One region of the Brucella sp. NBRC 12953 genome, then DNA from elsewhere that is predicted to be linked to it. Evidence: predicted binding sites of a transcription regulator. Region 1 holds the regulator's gene; each other region holds the start of a gene.

Region 1 (5,182 bases):
CGATCCGGTATTCTTCTTTAGGTTAGCGGGGAGCACTTTTGCAGTCAGGCGGGGGCATGACGGGCACAAGGGAAGCACAGGAGATCAGCGAACGGGCATTTGTCAAAGACATGCCCGATGGTTTGGCTCGCGCTTTGATGCCCGCTCCGTGGGCTCCGGATGAACACGAAGAAATTTATCCTACTGCCCTGCCAGATCGAGTTCTAGCGCCTTCTGAACGCGCGCGCGTTCTACTAGACGCCGCGTGGTTGAACTTAAGCAGAGCGCTGAGTCGGGAAGTGGGTCGCGGGATATTCTTCCTTCTGTTTCCCGTGATGATGGGCGTGGGAGCAGTTGTCTATTTCACGCTTTCTTTCGAGCCTGACTGGGTGCCGCTCCTTTCGACCCTGACAGCGGTCTTTATATTGCGCTTTTTTGTGCGCAAACGCTTCTTGCTATCGCAATTGCTGACGCTCGTCGTGGCTCTGCAGCTCGGCATGATAGCGGGGAAATTTGAGACTGAACGACGAAGCACGCAATTGTTGGGTTCAGAGGTTGCAACGCGCGTTACCGGCCGAGTGGCTGGTCTCGAATATCGCGACAATGGCAGCTGGCGTGTGACGCTTGATCTGCTTGAAACGCAAAGGCCGAAACTTCGCTACGCACCGCACCGCATCCGCATTACTGCACGCGACATTCCGGCCAATACGACGATTGGTAGCGGGCTAACCGGCTTTGCGCGCCTGAGGGTGCCTTCGGGACCTGTGCGGCCGGGGAATTACGATTTTGCCTTCCATGCCTATTTCGGCGGTATCGGTGCCAACGGTTTCTTTCTTGGAACACCAAAGATTGCCGATGTGCCAGGACCAAACGACATGACGGCAAAAATTGCGAGTTCCATTGCTCAGTTACGCGTGCATGTTTCCGAACGTATTGCGGAAGTGCTCTCTGGTGAGGATGGCAGTGTTGCCGCAGCGCTCATAGCGGGTGAGCGAGCAGGGATCAGCGAAGAAACGAATGAGGATCTGCGCAAGGCAGGTCTGGCGCATATCCTGTCGATTTCCGGCCTGCATATGGTGCTGGCCGCTGGCGTTGTGATGATGTCGCTGAGGTCGCTGTTTGCTCTGATGCCGGGGTTTAGCGCCCGATATCCGGTCAAAAAGTTTGCGGCTTTTCTCTCGCTTCTAAGCTGCACATTTTATCTCGCCATGTCGGGTGCGGATGTTGCAGCACAGCGCAGTTACGTCATGATTGTCGTGATGCTCTGCGCATTGCTGGCTGACCGTGCTGCCATCAGTATGCGCAATCTTGCGATTGCGTCTGTCGCGATGATTGCAATTTCTCCGCATGAAATTCTGGGGCCGAGTTTTCAGATGTCTTTTTCAGCGACTCCGGGATTGATTGCTGCATTTGCATGGTGGAGCGACAGGAAAGCACGCAATCAAACGGCCAATGAAAATCGACGTTCTAATCCACGCGGATTTGTATCAAAAATGCTCGTTCCTGCGGTGGCGACAGGAGCAACATCGATTGTTGCCGGTATAGCGAGCGGAATATTCGCCGCCTATCATTTCAACAACACCGCACCCTTAGGCCTCGTCGGAAACGTATTGGCCCTGCCGGTTATCTCGATCCTTGTGATGCCCTTTGCAGTGCTGAGCTTGGTGTTGATGCCATTGCAGCTTGACTGGCTGCCATTACAGATCATGGGATTTGGTGTCCTATTGGTCAGGCATATTGCAAGTTTGGTCGCTAGCTTTTCTCCTGACGGCAATCCGGGCGTCATGCCTGCAAGCACGCTTATCCTCTGGACCGTAGCGCTTGTTATCGCGGTTGTTTCCACGACCCGGTTGCGATGGCTGGCTTTACCCTTTGTCATTGCCGGGCTTGTCGTTTTTATACGACCGCCATTGCCAGACATTCTCGTTAGCGAGGATGCAAAATTTGTGGCCGTGCGCCTACCTGATGGCAATTTCGCAGCCAATCGCAGCAGGCCGCCAAAATTCACAGGTCAAAACTGGCAGACAGCCTATTTGATCGAAACGTTTATTCCGCCGCAGATTGTAAAAAAGCAGAAGCTGGTATCCGCCACTGATGCGTTTGTCTGCGAAGAGGGACTGTGTACGATCCCTTTGCAGGACGGGCGGATGTTTGCTTATACCGCGCAGGAAGAGATGAAGGACATCGCCTGCAATATTGGCGATATCGTCGTTCTCGCGATAGCAGGCAAAAATCTGAGCTGCGAGCGCCCTGATGTGCTTGTGGTGGATCGAAAAGAGCTTGCCTTAAAGGGAACGCTTGAACTAAGGCTGGGGCAGAAGAAGGAGTCCTCGAAAGGCGAAGCTGCAACAGTTTCGGCTGTCCACGAAGTCGACAACGAAGATAAAATCTACCGATTCGAACCCGCAAAATCTCGTAAATTAGCCGGCTATGCAGATCATTTGAGCTTTGCCATTGATGCGCCAGCGAGGCCTTGGCACCTTCATCGTCTTTATTCGCGAGCAGCGCGGGGGCTAGCTGAGCGCGAATATCAAAAGAAGGCTGGCTCTGAAAAGAACTCTAAGCTCGAAGCGGCTCCAGCTTTTAAAGATAAGTCAGAACCGCTCTAGTTCATGGTTTTCTGGCAGACTTACAGCCGTTCCAGCTAAGAATGAATCGTTGGAACCGCTATAACTGATTGTTTTTACGCATTATCCGACGCATCGCAGCAGGAAAAGAAATCAGTCCGGCGAACCGATTTCCCTGCGGAGACGCTTCGCACTTTTGCCGGAAATACTATGAACATTAACCGCCACATATCTCACGGAAGTGCAGCGGTTATGTGTAAGATTTAATAGCGTCGGATCAGACCGATAAGCTTGCCCTGAACGCGCACGCGGTCAGGTCCGAAGATGCGGGTTTCGTAAGCCGGGTTTGCTGCTTCCAGCGCGATGGAAGCGCCTTTGCGGCGAAAACGCTTCAATGTCGCTTCTTCGTCGTCCACCAGTGCGACGACAATTTCACCCGGATTGGCTGTATCACCGCGTTTAATGATGACTGTATCGCCGTCAAAAATACCGGCGTCGATCATCGAATCGCCTTTGACTTCCAAAGCGTAGTGTTCACCGGCACCCAGCATTTCCGGAGGAAGGCTCAGTGAGTGTGTCTGATTCTGGATTGCCGAGATCGGCACACCGGCAGCGATGCGTCCCATCATAGGCACAGAAACCATTGTTGAGGAATCATTGTCCGCCATGACCGGAGCAGGGCGTGCCGGTGGAGGAGGGGGAGCTTTACCAAGGCTTCCTTCGATGACGCTCGGAGCGAACTTCTTCTGCGAGTTCAAGCCCGGTGCTATCGAATCTGGCAACCGCAGGACTTCCAGAGCGCGTGCTCTGTTAGGAAGTCTGCGGATAAAGCCACGTTCTTCCAAGGCCGTGATGAGGCGATGAATGCCCGATTTCGAGGCTAGATCGAGAGCCTCTTTCATCTCGTCAAAAGACGGAGGGATGCCCGTCTCTTTAAGACGTTCATGAATGAACAGCAGAAGCTCGTGCTGCTTACGGGTCAACATGCGCTACACCCTCCAAACCAGAATCAAATAAAAACAAAACCAGAACGAACACTATATGTTCCAGTCTTGTTCTGCAATGGTTTTAAAATGATTAATGAGGGCGGGAATTGATGCCGTTCGTTACAGCATCAATATTGTGCAAGCATCTCCAAGCGCTGCAGCTGGCGCATTTTCTTCTCTGATCAGTAGTGCATTGGAACGCACAAGAGCAGAAAGCATTGAAGAATCCTGAACTGGAAATGGCTTTACAATCAATGTGCCGTCGATTGCCTTTTCGACCGTCGCACGAACAAAGTCCCTACGATGATCGTTTGCATTCATTGGCTGACCAAATTTCGCGGGACGAATATCTGCAGTTAAGTCAGTGCCCGATAGCTTTGCCACCAATGGGCGCAGAAATACGAGACTGCAGACAAGGCTTGAAACCGGATTACCCGGCAGACCGATGACATGCACGGTTTTACCCGAAACTGTCTTGCGACCATACATCAGCGGTTTACCCGGGCGCATCGCGATCTTCCAGAAGTCGAGATCGACACCACAATTCTGTAAAGCCCCGTGAACGTAATCGCGATCTCCAACCGACGCGCCGCCAATCGTCACAAGAACATCGATGCCATCTTCGAGAACGGCACTAATTGCGGATTCGATCTTCGCAGGGTCGTCGATAATAATGCCCATATCTTCAGGCCTGCCGCCTGCGCGGCGAACGATTTCGGCGATGCCGACGCTGTTGGAGGCGACAATCTGGTCCGGGCCGGGAACTGTACCGGGCGGGACGAGCTCGTCTCCAGTCGCGAGTATTGCAATGCGGGGCTGTTTGAAAACGGAGATGGCTGCGTTGCCACTGGCCGCAGCAAGGGAAAGTGCCGGGGCGTCGAGTGCCTTGCCAACCGGAAGAACAACATCGGCGGGTGCGAAATCGAGACCCGCCCGACGAATGTGCCGACCTTTATCGAGGCCTTGCCGGATCGTCAGCTTGTCGCCGAAGCGCTCCGTGTCTTCCTGAATAACGATGCTATCTGCACCTGCTGGCATTGGTGCGCCGGTGAAAATGCGGACCGCCTGACCTTCGCCCAGCTGCCCATCGAAACGCTTACCGGCTGCTGATTCGCCAATTACCGTCAGTTCAAGCGGATAGCTGATGTTTTCAGGTGCGATCAGCGCATAGCCATCCATAGCAGAGCAATCAAAGGGAGGTTGCAGAAGGTGAGCTTTCACAGGTTCAGCAACGACGCGTCCACCGGCTGAAGTCAAAGGAACCTGCTCAGAACCGTGTGGCTCTGCCGAGCTCAGGATACGTGCAAGGGCTTCATCGACCGGGAGAAGGGACATTGGCTTCCTCTCGTAGAAAATAATCTCGTTATTTCGCTTGTTCTGCGCATTATCTCACACAGGCTGCTAAATGCTCATGCCGGAAATGCTTCGCTGCTTAAAGCAGATTAACTGCGGCCATGAATTGATTTGCCGCAAGTTCGTTTGAAAATCAGGCTTTCCAGTCGCCCGATTTGCCACCACTTTTTGCGGAAACGCGAATATCGGTAATTTCCATGTGGCGATCAACGGCCTTCGCCATGTCATAGATTGTCAGGCAGGTGACTGATACGGCAGTCAGCGCTTCCATCTCAACTCCCGTGCGGCCTTTCAGCT
Region 2 (5,182 bases), on a different contig from region 1:
ATCCAGTTCTTCCACAAAAGCGGCACGATCCTGAATGAAGCGGAAGCGCGCTTCCGGCTTTGTACCCATCAGATCATCAACAGTGCTGCGTGTTTCATCGATATAATCTTCATCGACATGAACACGAAGAAGCGTGCGCTTTTTCGGGTCCATAGTCGTTTCTTTCAACTGCTCGGCGCGCATTTCGCCAAGGCCTTTGAAGCGGCCGATTTCGATTTTGCCACGTCCGGTAAACATCGTGCGAAGCAGCTCGTCCTTGTGCGCGTCGTCACGAGCATAGGCGACCTTGCCACCCTGGCTCAGACGATACAGCGGCGGGACTGCCAGATACAGGTGGCCGTTGCGGATGAGATCCGGCATTTCCTGATAGAAGAACGTGATGAGCAGCGATGCAATATGCGCACCATCCACGTCAGCATCGGTCATGACGATGACGCGATCATAACGCAGATCGTCTTCACGATAATTCTTGCGCGTGCCGCTACCCAGCGCCTGCACGAGATCGGCAATCTGCTGGTTGGCTGTCAGCTTCTCACGGCCAGCACTGGCAACGTTCAGAATCTTACCGCGTAGCGGCAGGATCGCCTGATTAGAACGATTGCGTGCCTGCTTGGCGGAGCCGCCAGCCGAGTCACCTTCGACGATGAAAAGTTCTGCACCTGCTGCAGCATTCTGCGTGCAGTCTGCAAGCTTGCCCGGAAGGCGCAGTTTGCGCGTCGCGCTCTTGCGGACGGTTTCCTTTTCCTGACGACGACGCAGGCGTTCTTCCGCGCGATCAACAACCCAGTCGAGCAAGCGGGATGCTTCCTGTGGTGAAGCTGTAAGCCAGTGATCGAACGGATCGCGGATAACATTTTCCACGATACGTTGCGCTTCAACGGTCGCAAGCTTGTCCTTGGTCTGGCCGACAAATTCCGGTTCCCGAATGAAGACCGAGAGCATAGCGGCCGCCGAAATCATCACGTCATCGGTTGTGATGATCGAAGCGCGCTTGTTGTTGGTTAGCTCCGCATAGGCCTTGAGGCCACGTGTCAATGCAATGCGCAATCCTGCTTCATGCGTGCCGCCGTCGCCCGTCGGGATCGTATTACAATAGGAGTTGACGAAGCCATCACCACCATACCACGACACCGCCCATTCAACAGCACCATGCCCACCCTGCTTTTCAGTGCGGCCCGAGAAAATCTCGCGCGTCACCTGATGTTCTTTGCCGAGCGAAGCAGAGAGATAATCCTTGAGGCCGCCGGGGAAGTGGAAAACAGCCTTTTCCGGAGTTTCCTTCTTCGGGTCGAGAAGCGACGGATCACAGCTCCAGCGAATTTCTACGCCGCCAAACAGATAGGCCTTCGAGCGCGCCATGCGATAAAGTCGGTGCGGATCGAATTGCGCGGTTTTGCCGAAGATATCCGGGTCAGGATGAAAGCGAACGCGCGTACCACGACGATTGTGGACTTCGCCGACATCTTCAAGCCCGCCCTGCGGAATGCCGCGCGAAAAGCGCTGGCGATAAAGGCGGCGATTGCGCGCGACTTCGACTTCCAGAACATCTGAAAGTGCGTTGACCACCGAAACACCCACGCCGTGCAGACCGCCGGATGTTTCATAGGCTTTGCCGTCGAACTTACCGCCTGCGTGCAGCTTGGTCATGATAACTTCAAGTGTCGATTTTCCCGGGACCTGCGGGTGCTCATCAACCGGAATGCCGCGTCCGTTATCGCTGACGGTCAGAAAGCCTTCGGCGTCGAGATTGACCTCAATGAAATTGGCATGGCCTGCAACGGCTTCGTCCATCGAGTTATCGATGACTTCCGCGAAGAGGTGGTGCAGGGCTTTTTCGTCGGTGCCGCCGATATACATGCCGGGGCGCAGGCGAACCGGTTCCAGCCCTTCGAGAACGCGAATGGAGGAGGCGTTGTAATCATCAGCGCCTGATGAAACAGGCGGAGCCTTGGTTGCAACAGGGGCTGACTTTGGTGCAGATGGTGTCGTTGCCGTTTGCGCAACAGGCGTCGATGCAGGAGCCTTTTTGGGCTGCTGCTCCATCTGCCGTTCACGGGCATTGTTGACTACTCTGGAAAAGAGATCGTTGCTGTCGTCCATCTTTGTCCGAAAAGCTTTCTGTCTGAAACCGAAAGAACCGCCCCCACTGAACGGCACGAAATAAAGTTAGCTGCGAATCACACAGATAATGCCACGGGAATACCCGCAATGCGAACAAAGTTCGCCTTACGTTCCGCTTTTGCCCGAAGTTATCAAATGGTTTTGCTCGTAGCGAAGCCGATTTGCACCAGAAACATGGCGAAAGTCAAACCGGGCGTTTTTCTTGCGTGAATTAAGATGGAAACGGGCAGGCCATTCGCGTAAGCGCAATGGGAGTGAGAAAATTGCGAGTAGTGAGATGCAGGGCAGGGTAGCAGGCGGCACAGAAGCGCACGTAAAGGGCATGGCGATCATGGTCCTCTCGGTACTGCTGCTGCCGCTTATGGATGCCATCGGTAAATGGCTTGCCATGATGGATAATATGCCGCCGGCTACTGTCACCTTCATGCGCTTTTTCATTCAATCAGTGCTGATGTTTTTCGTGCTGATCGTCATGAGTGGTTTCGCGTCTTTACGGACCACGCATCTTGTCGGCAATCTTGTGCGCGGCGCGCTGATGGGCTTTGGCGGAACGTGTTTCTTCACCGCTGTCAAATATATGCCTCTGGCAGATGCTATGGCTGTATTTTTTGCTGAACCATTGATCCTAACGCTGCTTTCGGCCGTCTTCCTGAAGGAAAAAGTCGGCTGGCGTCGTTTTAGCGCTGTGGGTATCGGTCTGATCGGAACAATGATCGTTATTCAGCCAAGCTTCGAAATTTTCGGTGCGGTTTCCTTATTGCCCCTCGCAACCGCCGTAACTTTTGCGATTTATCTGATCCTGAACCGTAAATATGGCGCTAAGGAAAGCCCGGTCGTCATGCAGTTTTATGCTGGCATCGGTGGGGCAGCGCTGGCAGCACTGGCGATGGTATTCGGCACAGGTTTGGGCATTGAAGATTTGAGTTTTGCACTGCCGCATAGCCTGCAGCCTTGGCTGCTTCTGCTTTTGCTGGGTACGATCGGTACGGTCAGTCATCTGCTCGTGGTGCAGGCATTCAAACTCGCACCGGCATCCATGCTTGCACCTTTCCAGTATCTGGAAATCGTCAATGCGGTTCTGGTCGGTTTGATTGTGTTTGGCGATTTTCCGACGCCGTCCAAATGGTTCGGCATCGCGATTATCGTGGGATCAGGTTTCTATGTCTTCATGCGCGAGCGGCGCGTGAAGAGCGTCTGATTATTTGGGCTGGCGAGGTCCAAAGACGTTTTCGAAGGCCCTGCCCAACGCAACATCGACATCGCCCATCGTTACCGGAAGGCCGAGATCGACGAGGCTTGTTACGCCGTAATCAGCAATGCCACACGGAACGATGCCGCCAAAATGTTCGAGTTCCGGCTCGACATTGATTGCAATGCCATGGAAGCTCACCCAACGGCGCAGACGGATGCCAATAGCAGCAATCTTGTCTTCGCACATGCCACCATTGGCAAGCAGCGGCTTTTCCGGACGGACAACCCAGACGCCAACGCGATCTGCACGCCTTTCACCTTTAACATTAAACTGCGCGAGCGTTTCGACAATCCATTGCTCAAGCGCAGTCACAAATGCGCGCACATCTTCACGGCGCCGCTTCAGGTCGAGCATGACATAGGCCACACGCTGGCCGGGACCGTGATAGGTATATTCGCCACCGCGTCCGGTGTTGAACACGGGAAAGCGATCCGGGGTCAGCAGGTCCGCTGATTGAGCACTGGTGCCAGCCGTGTAGAGCGATGGATGCTCGACGAGCCAGACGAGTTCGTTCGCCGTTCCTTCCCGAATAGCTGCCACGCGCGCTTCCATAAAAGCGAGCGCTTCGTCGTAATCCGTCAAACCGTCCGATATCAGCCAATCAACGGGCGGTGAGTCGGCCATGACTGGGAAGAAGTGCGTTTCCTTCTCCTGCGCGGTGACTTCGGATTGTTCGGAAAAAAGAGCAGAGCTATCGTTCATGATCGCAGCATATGGCGCTTTTTATGCTCTACCGCCAGATGTCAAAATGCCTCTACGCGAAAGCGTGATGTCAGGTGATCGTTGGGCCTGCGCTCATCCTATGATCAAAGCCCGGAAATACATCGGCCGTGATCGGCGCGAGCACATTGATTTTCAAGCCTGTGGGATCAAAGTCGATGTCGCAGCGTGCCTTGAGTTCTTCGGCAAGAACAAGTCGGATAAGCCGCTGGCCAAAGCCGCGTCGTGAAGGTCGCGTAACGGAGGGACCATTGGTTTCCAGCCAACGCATCTGGAATTTCTTTTCGCCCTGATCATCGACAATACCCCAGCTGAAATCGATGCTGCCATGCTCATTGGACAGGGCACCGTACTTCACCGCATTTGTTGTAAGCTCATAGAGACCGAGAGAAAGCGAGACCGTTACCCGGTCACTTACAAAGAGCGAAGGGCCGCTCATGCGGATGCGATTGCCAAAAGTTCTGTTGAATGGAGCCAATGCCGTATTGGCGATCTGCGTAATCGTTGCGCCACCCCAGTCATCTTGCAACAGCATGTCATGTGCCTGGGCGAGCGCATGAAGACGCTCGTTGAACAGCTGGCTTGCCTGTTCGGAACTGTCTGCATTGCGTAAAGTCTGGTTGGCGATGGATTGCACCATGGCCATAGAGTTTTTGAAGCGGTGGGAGATTTCCCTCGTCACCAATGCCTTGTCAGCTTCGGTCTGCTTGCGTTCGGTCACATCCAGCATAACGCCAAGCAATGTCGGATTGTCGCCGAGCAGCGCTTTGGCTCGTGTTTCCACCCAGATCGTCTGCCCGGTTCTGTTTACGATCCGATATTCCATGGAATACGGCTCGCCAGTTAAAAAAGCAGCTTCGGTCTGTTGAATCACTGACATACGATCTTCAAGCGCGATCAGCTCAAGAATCTGGTCAAAATTGATGTGTTCGTCGTCCCTAAAACCAAAAATCCGGCGGCACTCAGCAGAACCGGTCACGCTCCCTGTCTTCAGATCGCGGGTCCAATAGCCGATATTTGCGGCATTTACGATGTAATCAAGATAGTTCTGATGCCGTCTGGTCTCACTGGAAAGCGTGTCACGCTCTT
Region 3 (5,182 bases), on a different contig from region 1:
ATTTCCATCACCTACTGCACGCAATGTAACTGGATGCTGCGGGCTGCATGGCTGGCGCAGGAGTTGCTGCAGACATTCGGGCAGGACTTGGGCGAGGTCGCTCTGCGGCCCGGCACAGGTGGTGTGTTTGAAATCCATCTGTCTATGCCGGGCGGTCAAGATGAACTCATCTGGGAGCGCAAGCGTGACGGTGGGTTTCCGGAAGCCAAGGTATTGAAGCAACGTGTGCGTGATCTGGTCTGGCCTGATCGCGATCTTGGTCACTCTGACAGCACGTCAAAACCTGAATAAGACAAAGCCCGCAAGTTGCGGGCTTCTTTGTTTGGTAGAATTTGAAGCGCGTTTCGATCCGAGTGGATCAGATCGTCGCTCTAAATCTTCGCTTTAACGCTCATCTTTATCCGAAAAATGTTTCACACTTTTCCGGATGCGCTCTAATCCTCATCCACCACGCGCAGGCGCATTTGGGTGGGAGCGTTATCCGACTGTCGCGTCGGTCGCTGGGGCTCTTCAGCCGGTGCCGGGCCAAATTCCAGTGCTTCGATCTTCGCACCGCGCTTGGTGACCTTATTGGAAGACACCAGAATGTCGTCAATATCCTTATTGGCCTGCACAAAATGGGTTTGCAGCTTGCGCACACGCTCATCAAGGCGGCCTACATCTTCCATCAGACGGATCACTTCACCCTGAATGACATGCGCCTGTTCGCGCATACGAGCATCTTTGAGGATCGCCTGAATAACCTGAATGGACAGCATCAGGAGCGATGGCGAGACAATAACGATCCGCGCCCGGTGTGCGCGCTGGATCAGCGCCTCGAAATGCTCATGAATATCGGCAAAAATAGATTCCGATGGCACGAACAGGAAAGCCGTATCCTGTGTTTCGCCAGTAATCAGATATTTGTCAGAAACATCCTTGATATGCACTTCCATATCGCGGCGGAACTGTGCAACGGCTGTCTTGCGCGCTTCCGGCTGTTCCGTTTCGCGCATGGAGTTCCATGCTTCAAGCGGGAACTTCGCGTCGATGACCAGTGAAGGCGCGTTGTTTGGCATCTTTACAAGGCAATCGGGGCGCGTGCCGTTGGATAGTGTCGCCTGAAACTCGTAAGCGCCCTGCGGTAGGCCATCGGCAATGATCGCTTCCATGCGCGACTGGCCAAAGGCACCGCGCGTCTGCTTGTTGGCAAGGATCGCCTGCAACTGCACGACCTGACCGGCAAGCGACTGGATATTGTTCTGCGCTGTGTCGATGACTGCAAGACGCTCCTGCAGTTTTGCGAGGTTTTCATGTGTCGAACGGGTCTGCTCGGTCATGGTCTGGCCGATGCGATGCGTCATACCGTCGAGCCGTTCACGGATCGACTGGTTGAGCTCTGCCTGCCGGGAACCGAACACTTCGGCCATGGTTTGCATCCGGCCCTGCATTTCGGATTGTGCTTTCAGAATCTCCGCCATGCGATATTCCGCATCACGCGCACGGTCTTCAGCCTGTGCTTCCGCAACCGCGCGAAGACGTGCAGAACGCGCTGCCGCAATGAGGAAAATGGCGAGGCACAGGACCAGCACGACAATGCCCGCAAGGAGAATATCTCCCAGCGTGAAGGAGGTTGCACCAAGCTGCAAAAGCGGTTCGTTCAAGAGATTCTGGTTTTCCATTGCGCAAGCTTAACTGATTCGTGTCGCCTTGATGAGATCAAAACAAGAACATTTTGCAAGTTACAATTGACGATTCTCGCGCAAGCGATTACGTGAAGCGCATGTCTATTAAACCGCTCATCATCCTTCCCGATCCCGTCTTGCGCCAGCTTTCCAAGCCTGTCGAGCGCTTTGACGATCAGTTGCGCAAATTTGCCGGCGACATGTTCGACACCATGTATGACGCGCCGGGTATTGGCCTTGCCGCCATTCAGGTGGGCGAGCCTCTGCGGATGCTGGTGATTGATCTGGCCAAGGAAGACGAGCCGAAGGCGCCGCATGTCTTTATCAATCCGGAGATTGTCGCCTCATCGGACGAACGCAGCGTCTATGAAGAAGGCTGTCTTTCGATCCCGGATTATTATGCCGAGGTCGAGCGGCCTGCGACCATCAAGGTCAATTATTTCGATGCGGACGGCAAGGAAAAGTCGATGGAAGCCGATGGGCTGATGGCGACCTGCCTGCAGCATGAAATAGACCATCTCAATGGTGTGCTGTTTATCGATCATATCTCCAAGCTCAAGCGCGATATGGTCATCAAGAAGTTCAAGAAGCTCGCCAGTCAGCGTGCGTCAAACAGGGCTTTGTAATGCGGATTGTCTTTATGGGGACGCCGGATTTCTCCGTGCCAATCCTCACAGCCATCATCGGACAGGGCTATGAAGTCGTTGCGGTTTACTCGCAGCCACCGCGTCCGGCTGGCCGTCGCGGACTGGAACTGACCAAGTCGCCTGTGCATGAAAAGGCCGAGGAATTCGGCATTCCGGTTTTCACGCCGAAAAGCCTGAAAGGCACGGAAGAGCAGGACGTTTTTGCAAGTCTCGAAGCGGACGTGGCAATCGTAGTGGCCTATGGCCTTCTGCTGCCACAGGCCATTCTCGATGCGCCGCGTTTGGGTTGCTATAACGGTCATGCGTCGCTTCTTCCGCGCTGGCGCGGGGCTGCTCCCATTCAGCGGGCCATTATGTCTGGCGATACAGAAACCGGCATGATGATCATGAAAATGGATGCAGGGCTTGATACGGGTCCTGTCGCCATGGCCGAAAGAGTTGCGATCACGCCGGACATGACTGCAGGCGAGCTGCATGATCGTTTAAGCCTTATCGGTGCTGACCTGATGGTGCGTGCGCTCGGTGCGCTTGAGCGCGAAAGTCTCACACTTCAGTCTCAGCCAGAGGAAGGCGTGACCTATGCCGCCAAGATCGATAAGGCCGAAGCGCGTATCGACTGGTCGAAGCCTGCGAAGGATGTTCACAATACGATCCGTGGCATCTCACCATTTCCGGGCGCCTGGTGCGAGATGGAAATCAACGGTGTCGTTGAACGTGTCAAACTCCAGCGCTCCACATTGGGCGAGGGAAGCGGCGCTCCGGGAACTATACTTGATGATCGCCTGACGATTGCGTGCGGAGAGGGTGCTGTGCGGCTCGTAACGTTACAACGTTCAGGCGGTAAACCTTTGCCCGCGCAGGAGTTTCTGCGTGGAGCGTCTGTGACGAAGGTTCTCTGAGCGGTGCCTCGTTACAAGATCACTGTCGAATATGACGGCACGCCCTATGTCGGCTGGCAGCGGCAGGAAAACGGCCATGCCGTGCAGAACGCGATTGAGCAGGCGTTCAAGAAGTTTTGTGGAGAAGATCTGACGCTGAGTGCGGCAGGCCGCACCGATGCAGGCGTTCATGCGAGCGCGCAGGTCATTCATGTTGATCTGACAAAAGATTGGGGTGCTGCGAAAGTGCGCGATGCGCTCAATGCGCATCTGGTGATGGCAGATGAACGCATCAGCATTCTCAATGTCGAGAAGACGACGGATGCTTTCGATGCGCGGTTTTCGGCGCGCGCCCGGCACTATCTTTATCGCATTCACAATCGACGTTCGCCGCTGGCGATTGATTATCAGCGCGTGTGGTGGGTGCAGAAGCGCCTTGACCACGAAGCGATGCATGAGGCTGCAAAGCGGCTTCTGGGTGAGCATGACTTCACGACATTTCGCGCAACGCAATGTCAGGCAAAAAGTCCGGTCAAGACACTCGACCGGCTGGATATCACGCGCAATGGTGACTATGTCGAAATGCGCGTTTCAGCGCGTTCGTTCCTGCATAATCAGGTGCGTTCCTTTGCAGGAAGCCTGATGGAAGTTGGCGTTGGCCGCTGGACGGCTGATGATCTGCAGTCAGCACTTGAGGCCAGGGACCGCAAAGCCTGCGGTCAGGTCGCGCCGCCCTATGGCCTCTATCTGATCGGCGTTGATTACCCGTTTCCTTTTTAGAGGACTATTCGGATACTATGTTGTTATGGAATTAACAGCATAGCTCCGGAAGAGTGGCCAGCTTCAAGCATTTTATGAGCTCGTGCCGCTTCAGCGAGCGGGATTTTTTCGCTGATTGTCCCTTTTATTCCTTTGTCCATAAATTTGAACAGTTCGGTTGCGGAAGCACGGTAGTTGTTAATGTCGTTGACATAAGAGATCACACTTGGTCGCATGAAGGAAAAGGCTGTCTGGTTCGTGAGTTCGTCAACTGTGCTTTGAGCAATGCGTCCACCTGCTTGCCCGACACTGACCAATGCTCCAGATGGTTGAATACATTTTGCAGTTTTCGTAAGCGTTTCGCCGCCAATTCCATCATAAGCTACGTTGACGCCTCGCCCATCCGTCAGCTTTTTAATTGCAGCAACAAAATCAGTGTCTCGTCCCACAACCACATGGTCGGCTCCATTCCTTGTAACGATAGACGCTTTAAGTTCTGTGCTAACCGTTCCTATCACTGTGGCGCCGAGATGTTTTGCCCACCGCGTCAGGATCGTTCCCAAGCCGCCCGCCGCTGCATGGATCAGCACTGTAGTGTTGCTATCAACGTGAAAAGATTGGGTGAGAAGCATGTGTGCCGTGATCCCGCGCAACAAGTTTGCGGCTGCTTCATCACTGGATACATGTTCGGGTAATTTGAGGGCACGATCTGCGGGGAGTAGCCGCGTTGAGGCGTATGCTCCTATGGGAAGACCGGCATAGGCTACCCGGTCACCGGGTTTGAGATCGGACACATTGTCGCCCACTGCTTCAATAAAGCCGGCGCCTTCAACACCCAGAATGATCGGGAAATGAGGCACGGGGTACAGGCCTGTCCGGTGATAGATATCGACAAAATTCACACCAATCGCATTGTGACGAATTCTTACTTCCCCTGGTCCGGGCTGTTTGGGTGTGTGTGGAGCTTTTCTGAGCAATTCTGCTTCACCAATCGCATCAAGTAGGATTTCGCAGTCCATATTTAGCATCTCCATTGAATTCAGACTTACAATGGAGCATGAATATTCGTTAGAAAATTATCGATTATTTCTCATTGATGGGAAAAATTTAACAATGATGAACTGGGAGAATGTGCGCTATTTCTTAGCCTTAGCGGAAACAGGCACGCTCTCCGGCGCGGCTCGTTTACTCGAAGTTGAGCACGCAACCGTTGCAAGACGTGTTGAATCTCTGG

The links. The regulator LexA, encoded in region 1, represses DNA repair genes until DNA is damaged. The targets are predictions, from matches to a motif close to TGTTCNNNNTGTGTTCNG.
Region 2: a site for LexA is predicted at 2,219-2,236, ahead of parE (DNA topoisomerase IV subunit B). Genes of this name have one in related genera too.
Region 3: a site for LexA is predicted at 1,695-1,712, ahead of def (peptide deformylase). Genes of this name have one in related genera too.

What each region holds. Positions count from the first base shown of each region.
Region 1 is NZ_BAABSV010000001.1:710,205-715,386, reverse strand. It holds gene ABWV94_RS03465 (ComEC/Rec2 family competence protein) at 57-2,588, shown strand; gene lexA (transcriptional repressor LexA) at 2,810-3,532, opposite strand; gene ABWV94_RS03455 (molybdopterin molybdotransferase MoeA) at 3,653-4,867, opposite strand; gene moaC (cyclic pyranopterin monophosphate synthase MoaC) at 5,019-5,182, opposite strand, start outside.
Region 2 is NZ_BAABSV010000005.1:188,123-193,304, reverse strand. It holds gene parE (DNA topoisomerase IV subunit B) at 1-2,100, opposite strand, end outside; gene ABWV94_RS13910 (DMT family transporter) at 2,399-3,319, shown strand; gene lipB (lipoyl(octanoyl) transferase LipB) at 3,320-3,997, opposite strand; gene ABWV94_RS13900 (HWE histidine kinase domain-containing protein) at 4,146-5,182, opposite strand, start outside.
Region 3 is NZ_BAABSV010000004.1:497,410-502,591, reverse strand. It holds gene ABWV94_RS12670 (Rdx family protein) at 1-291, shown strand, start outside; gene ABWV94_RS12665 (DNA recombination protein RmuC) at 435-1,661, opposite strand; gene def (peptide deformylase) at 1,763-2,290, shown strand; gene fmt (methionyl-tRNA formyltransferase) at 2,290-3,210, shown strand; gene truA (tRNA pseudouridine(38-40) synthase TruA) at 3,214-3,969, shown strand; gene ABWV94_RS12645 (quinone oxidoreductase family protein) at 3,993-4,967, opposite strand; gene ABWV94_RS12640 (LysR family transcriptional regulator) at 4,999-5,182, shown strand, end outside.